One region of the Brevibacillus sp. genome, then DNA from elsewhere that is predicted to be linked to it. Evidence: riboswitches for the same ligand, from Rfam matches in the RefSeq annotation. Region 1 holds a riboswitch; the other holds the start of a gene.
What was found. Region 1 has a riboswitch for FMN ahead of ribD (bifunctional diaminohydroxyphosphoribosylaminopyrimidine deaminase/5-amino-6-(5-phosphoribosylamino)uracil reductase RibD). Riboswitches for the same ligand answer to the same signal wherever they lie in the genome.
Positions count from the first base shown of each region.

Region 2: linked by a shared signal. The riboswitch ahead of DEP07_RS09970 (ECF transporter S component) and the one ahead of ribD (bifunctional diaminohydroxyphosphoribosylaminopyrimidine deaminase/5-amino-6-(5-phosphoribosylamino)uracil reductase RibD) in region 1 are both predicted to bind FMN.

Region 1 is NZ_DOTK01000045.1:68,607-72,011, reverse strand. It holds gene yunB (sporulation protein YunB) at 1-222, shown strand, start outside; gene DEP07_RS13625 (hypothetical protein) at 321-455, opposite strand; gene DEP07_RS13620 (HAD family hydrolase) at 568-1,218, shown strand; FMN riboswitch at 1,308-1,454, shown strand; FMN riboswitch at 1,568-1,715, shown strand; gene ribD (bifunctional diaminohydroxyphosphoribosylaminopyrimidine deaminase/5-amino-6-(5-phosphoribosylamino)uracil reductase RibD) at 1,845-2,942, shown strand; gene DEP07_RS13610 (riboflavin synthase) at 3,040-3,405, shown strand, end outside.
Region 2 is NZ_DOTK01000036.1:12,336-15,740, forward strand. It holds gene proS (proline--tRNA ligase) at 1-613, opposite strand, end outside; gene DEP07_RS09970 (ECF transporter S component) at 931-1,539, opposite strand; FMN riboswitch at 1,794-1,948, opposite strand; gene DEP07_RS09975 (ABC transporter permease) at 2,355-3,152, opposite strand; gene DEP07_RS09980 (ABC transporter permease) at 3,156-3,405, opposite strand, start outside.

The sequences.
Region 1 (3,405 bases):
GAGGCGGGCATCAACATGGTGCTCGCAACCGTCTACATTTTCGTGGAGGTCGATTTGCAGATTGTCATCCCGTTTGCCACCGAGGAGCAGACGATCACCACGAAAATCCCGATCACGCATTCACTGATTATCGGGGATGTGCCGCAGTATTTGTACAACAATCCGGAGGGCAAGCCGGATGTGCCCCGGGCGCAAATGGAAGGGGCAGACGATGCGCCATAGCGGACTTGGCGAATGGCGGGAACAACAAAAAAGCGGCAGCAGCGGGCTGTCGCTTTTTTCGTTCCGTGAAAAGGTGTCGGGGAAATCTACGGCTCACCTCAGGTGACGGTCAGCTCAATCACGCCCTCCTGGCTGCTGAGCGTGCCGCCGATCATGCTCCATGAGGTGTTTTTCTCCTGGTCCTGTCCCTGGATGATGATGTTTTTATCGTCGATCGTCTGGGCGTCGTTCACGAGCTTTTGCGATTGGAAAAAGTCCTGATTCCCGTTTTCGTATCTAGTCGAACGTTCTTAATTTGGTATACTTGACCAAATAATCATTGGCAAAAGGGGGAGAGATCCGACAATGACCAGAGCGTCGATAAAAGGCATCATTTTCGATATGGACAATACGTTGCTGCAATCCAAAATCAACTTTTTGGAAATGAAGCAGGCCATTTTTACCTTATGGGCTGAGCACGGGCTGTGCGAGCCGACTTTTGACTGGCGCAGCCACACCGCTTCGCAATTGATCGAAATGGGCAGAAAGTCGGGCCGGATGACGAGTCAGCTTGAGCAAACGATGTGGGAAGCCGTGACCGCGATTGAAAAAGCAGGGATGCACGAGGCTGTCCTGGAAGACCACGTCAAGGAAGTGCTCGCCCACCTAAAGGAACGGTATCATTTGTTCATTTTGACCAACAATGCCTACGCAGCCGCCGAGGAAGCGCTGAATCATACGGGAATCGCCGATTGTTTCCAGGAGATTGTCGCGCGCGAGCAGATGACGACACTCAAACCGCATCCGTCCGGGATTCACTACATCCGCGCCCAATACCCCAACTGGTCTGCTACGGCGTGGACGATGGTCGGAGATTCCTGGATTGACGGAAAAGCGGCGCACGGCGGGGAAGTGGCGTTTATCGCGTATCAGGGAGAGCGGGCGGACATGGAGCGCAACGAAGTGTCGCCGCGAGCGTACATCACGGACTTGCGCGAGCTGCTGGACATTTTGTAGCCGCGCTCGCGGAGAGCAGGAAAAGGACACTTCCACCTAAAAAAGTGACAGTTGACGAGAAATGTGTGCTATACTGTGCCTAACTGAATACCAGCCTTCAGGGTAGGGTGAAATTCCCGACCGGCGGTAATGACGAACGCACGTCTGAGCCCGCGACTCGCTATTGCTGTATGGATAGCGACTGACTTGGTGCAAATCCAAGGCCGACGGTAAAGTCCGGATGGGAGAAGGTGTCTTACAATAGCTTCGGCGGCTGTTTTTTCAAAAACAGAACTGTCACGAGGCTTTTTTCCCTACGCCCTGAGTATCGTTTGCTCGTGGGCGTTTTTTATTGGAAAACTGCATAGCGCAAAATCTTCAGGGCAGGGTGAAATTCCCGACCGGCGGTAATGACGTATGTACGTCTAAAGCCCGCGACTCGCTGATCGTTACGGTTTAGCGACTGATCTGGTGCAAATCCAGAGCCGACGGTAAAGTCCGGATGGAAGAAGAGCTGACCATGCTTTTTGGCATCCCTTTTGCAAAAAACGGATGCGATAAGGCTTCTTTCCTTATGCCCTGAGCCGCTAGTGGTTTCGAGGGCTTTTTGCATTGGCTGGAATCCGTGCATGAAAGAGGAGGTTTACATGGAGCAGGACATGCGGTTCATGGCACTGGCACTGGATTTGGCGCGCTCGGCAAACGGTCAGACGAGCCCCAATCCGCTCGTCGGTGCAGTCCTGGTAAACAACGGAGAGGTAGTAGGCATGGGAGCGCATTTGCGTGCAGGCGAACCTCATGCAGAAGTGCACGCTCTGCGGATGGCAGGGCAAAAAGCGGCTGGCGCTACGCTGTATGTCACATTGGAGCCGTGCAGTCATCACGGCAAAACGCCTCCGTGCGCCGAGGCGGTGATCGCGGCTGGCATCCGGCGTGCCGTGATCGCCACGCTGGACCCGAATCCGCTCGTCGCGGGAAAAGGCGCGGAGAAGCTGCGGGCAGCAGGCGTGGAAGTGGTTGTCGGCGTGCATGAAGCGGAAGCGAAAAAGCTGAATGAAGTCTTTTTCCACTTTATCAAGACGCGGCGTCCGTTTGTGACGATCAAAACAGCGAGCACGCTGGATGGCAAGATCGCTACCGAAAGCGGGCACAGCCGCTGGATAACGGGTGCGCGGGCGCGGGGGGAAGTGCACGAGCTGCGCAGACAGCACGACGCGATCCTGGTCGGAGTAGGCACGGTGCTTGCGGACGATCCGCTTTTGACGGCGAGACTGGACGGGCAAGCGCATGGGCGACAGCCTGTGCGTATCATCTGGGACAGTCAGCTGCGCACGCCGCTCGGGGCCAACGTGATTCAAAATACGGATGCGCCCACCTGGATTTTTACGACGAAAGCTGCGGCGCAAGCGAAGCAGGAGGCTTTTGCGGAAAAAGGTATCCGGCTGTTCGTGGCAGATGAGCAGATTAGGGTGGACGAGGTGCTGGACACGCTGGGCGAATGGGGAATCACTTCGCTTCTCGTCGAAGGCGGGGCCGCGGTCAACGGAGCGTTTTTGCAGGCGCGGGCGATTCAAAAAGTGATCAGCTACGTGTCGCTGAAAATGATTGGCGGTGGCCAGGCGCCGACACCGTTTGGAGGACAAGGCTTTTCCACGATGGATCAGGCGGTCAAGCTGGCGAATCCGACCGTTGAGCAACTGGATGAGCTGGACTTGCGGATCAGCGGCTATCCACAGTGGGAGTGAGGACAAAAAAGCGAATCGGAGACAGACGGCTTTGTTTCACCGAGGCCGATGGCTGCTTTCCGGTGTTATAAACCGTGTAAAAAGAGGAGGAAAGCCGATGTTTACCGGACTGGTAGAAGAGCTGGGCACGGTGGAATCGCTCACGGGCAACGATCAGGCGAGTCAGCTCGTGATCCGGGCGCAGCGGGTGCTCGAAGGTGTGCAGCTGGGCGACAGCATCGCAGTCAACGGGATTTGCCTGACGGTTACTTCGTTTACGCAGCGGCATTTTCAGGTCGACGTCATGCCGGAAACGATGAAAAAGACGAGCCTGCGCCATCTGCGAGCGGGCCAGCGAGTCAACCTGGAGCGGGCGATGCGCTTGGGCGACCGTTTTGGCGGGCATATCGTCTCCGGGCACGTGGACGGGACAGGCACGATCGTGTCGCGACAGCCGCACGCCAACGCTGTGCTGTTTAAGATC
Region 2 (3,405 bases), on a different contig from region 1:
GCGTTTTTTGCCCTTTCCATACCGGAATCGCCAGCTCCTGCTCCACAACCTCGCGATAAATCTCCAGCATCTGCATGGTCTCCTGGCGCGCTTCTTCCTCGTTCGCATGGGCGGTATGGCCTTCCTGCCACAAAAATTCTGAAGTACGCAAGAATGGCATGGTGCGCTTTTCCCAGCGGAACACGTTTGCCCACTGGTTAATCAGAATCGGCAAGTCGCGGTAGCTCTGAATCCACTGCGCGTACATATGTCCGATGATCGTCTCCGAAGTCGGGCGCAGGGCAAGCTTTTCCTCCAGCTGCTCTCCTCCCGCTTCCGTCACCCAAGGCAGCTCTGGGTTGAAGCCCTCGATGTGCTCTTTTTCTTTTTGGAAAAAGGACTCGGGAATCAGCATTGGGAAGTAGGCGTTGCGGTGTCCCGTCTCTTTGAACCTTTTGTCCATCGCCTCCTGGATGCGCTCCCACAGCTCGAAGCCATCCGGTTTGAAGACGATGCAGCCGCGCACTGGCGTGTAATCCATCAAATCCGCTTTTTTGATCGCCTCGATGTACCAGCGCGAAAAATCTTCCGACTGCGGTGTAATTTCTTTTACGAACGCTTTGTCCTCTTTCATCCTTCTACGCTCCTTTTTTCTTACATGAAAATGCAAAAAATCCCCCATCCCAAAAAAGGGACGGAGGATTCACTTCCGCGGTACCACCCTGATTGACCATGGCACAAGCCATAAGTCCACTCAACAACCCGATAACGGCGGGCAACCGGACCAGCTCGTCGCTGGCGGCTTCAGGATGGGGTGCAGGTACGCCTCGTATCAGCCTTCCAGACTAGGGCCGACTCTCTGGAACCAGGATATAGCTGCGGGTCCTTTCATAGCCTTTTCGCTAAACTGCTTTTTGTTAGGGAATATCTTAGCAAGTCGCGCAGCCGTTGTCAATTTGTGGTTCTGAGGGCAATGCGCGCACCAAGCTTGGCGTAGACCGGATACGCGACCAGCGCGAGCACGACCCCTTTGAACAGGTTGAACGGAACGATACCGACCATGACCAGGGACCAGACGCTGGTTGCGTTGAACATGGCCAACAGCTCTGCCATCGGCATCTGATAAAGAGCGGCGTATGCCGGGAGCAGGACGTACGCATTGGCAACAGCCATGACAATCGTCATCAGCAACGTTCCAAGCGCGAGGCCCGATAAAAAGCCTTTTTTCCCTTGACCGCTGCGTTGCAGAAGGACGGCTGGCAAAATAAAGCTGGCGCCCGCCACGACGTTGGCAAGCTCTCCGATCAACAATCCGTCTGTATTTTTAAAGAGCATGTGCAATGTATTTTTCAAAACTTCGATGATAATGCCGGCTACAGGGCCGTACATGAGTCCGCCGATCAGCGCTGGCAACGTACTGAAATCAAGCTTCAAAAAGCTCGGCATCAGCGGAACGGGAACCTCCAAATACTGCAAGATAAAAGCAACGGCTGCCAGCATCGGAATCGTCACGATCCGCTGGGTTGCTCTGCGCGATGTGTGCAGGGCTGTTTCTTTCATGTGTACCATCTCCTCGTTTTTTCTCCTTCTGAGGAATGGCAACAGCGGTCTTGCCCACACGTGCCAAAATGTCTACGCTTTTGCAAACATAAAAATACCCTGAGAATAATTCTCAGGGCAGCTTACAGGCGTATGACAAAGCATGTGCAATAAACACAGGTTCAAGAAACAACGAGGCGGCTCATCATGCATGCCTCATCGCATCTGTCCTGTCAGCACAGGCAAACAAGCACGTGTGTGGTAAACGTACTGTCGTCATCCTTCTCCCATCCAGACTGTACTGTCGGCTCTGGAATCTCACCAGATCCTGCACTCCGTCGCTGTCAACAGCTCGGGAGGCTCGCGGGCTTGACGTGCTGATTGCACCATCACCGCCGGTCGGGAATTTCACCCTGCCCTGAAGGAATTGTGTAGTTGTATACAGCATATTATACTGCGCTTTTTCGATTTGACAATAGACGAAACTGTTAAATCGACATTTTATTGTTATTTTCCAATTGATTTAGTTGGATATATTTTTAAAAAAATGGGGCTTCTCAGCCTAAAGTCGCCACGTGCTATAGGTAGTTACCTGGACCTAAAAGAAATAGACCGCCCTTGAGTTGACTGCTCCTCGGCGGTCTATTCTTCACAAAACTGTGAGCCGTCCCCTTTGAGGGAAGCCTCGTTTGTACAGACCAGACCGTTCCGGTAGCCCCCGGACGGTCTTTTTTTCTTTCAAGCTCGTTACCTCTAATATTACCATAACCGTTCCCAAATAAAAATCCATAATCCTGCTCCTGCCTACCAAATCGCACCAAAAGTGGCTTCTGCCACTACGACCCTGCTCCCCGATACTTGGTGACGCCCCAGTTCCAGACGAGCAAGCCGATGCCAAAGAAGATGACCGCGACTACCGGAGTAAGTGCTGCGTACGTATACCACACTTCTTTTCGCAAAAAGTAAGCCGCCGGGTAAATCCCGACAAAAGCAAACGGCAGCACGTAAGTCAGCACGAAGCGAATCGCTTTGTTGTACACATCCACGGGGTAACGCCCGTACTGCTGGATGTTGTAAATCATCGGGGCAATTCCTGTCCGGGAATCGGAGAAAAAGCTGACGGCGGCAATCGCCGTGTACACCCCGCCGTAAATCAGGGCGCCACTGATCACAAGCCCGATGAAGATGAACAGGTCGTACCAGTAAAACGTCAAATCGAGCTGAAAAGCAGCATAGCCCATGATGATCAGCCCTGTGATGACGCCGAAAATCCGGTCCGGTGCGATCGACTCCAGACAGACCTGTGCCAGATTGTGGATCGGCCTGGTCAAGATGCGGTCCATTTCACCCCGGATAATATAGCGTTCGTTGAAGTCCCAAAACCCGAAAAACATCGAGAATAAGGCATACGGCACCAAAAAGAAACCGTAAATGAAAATGATTTCGTCCCGCGTCCATTCCTTCATCAACGGCACATGCGTGAAGACGACGATGATGAACACTAGATTGATCAGCTCGGAAATCAAGTTGGACACAAAATCCCCGAGAAAGTCAGCCCGATAGGCAAGTCTCGTCTTGAAATACTGGCCCAGGTAGTCGGCGAAAATACCGAAAATGTGCTTGACGTTTTGCATATGCTACCCCCCTTGCACGACCAGCCGATTTCGGGCCATGCGCCACAAAATCAGAATCGGAACCAGAATAACAACCATCCAGATCGCCTGGAAGCCGATCAACTCCCAGGAACGCCCCGGAGTAATCGCCCCTGTGAAAATCAGGCTCGGATAGTAGTTGACGGCCTGGAATGGCAAAAAGCCCATAACCGTTTGCGCCCAGCCCGGGAAAAAGCTGATCGGCAGCACCAGGCCCGACATCAAATCAACGACG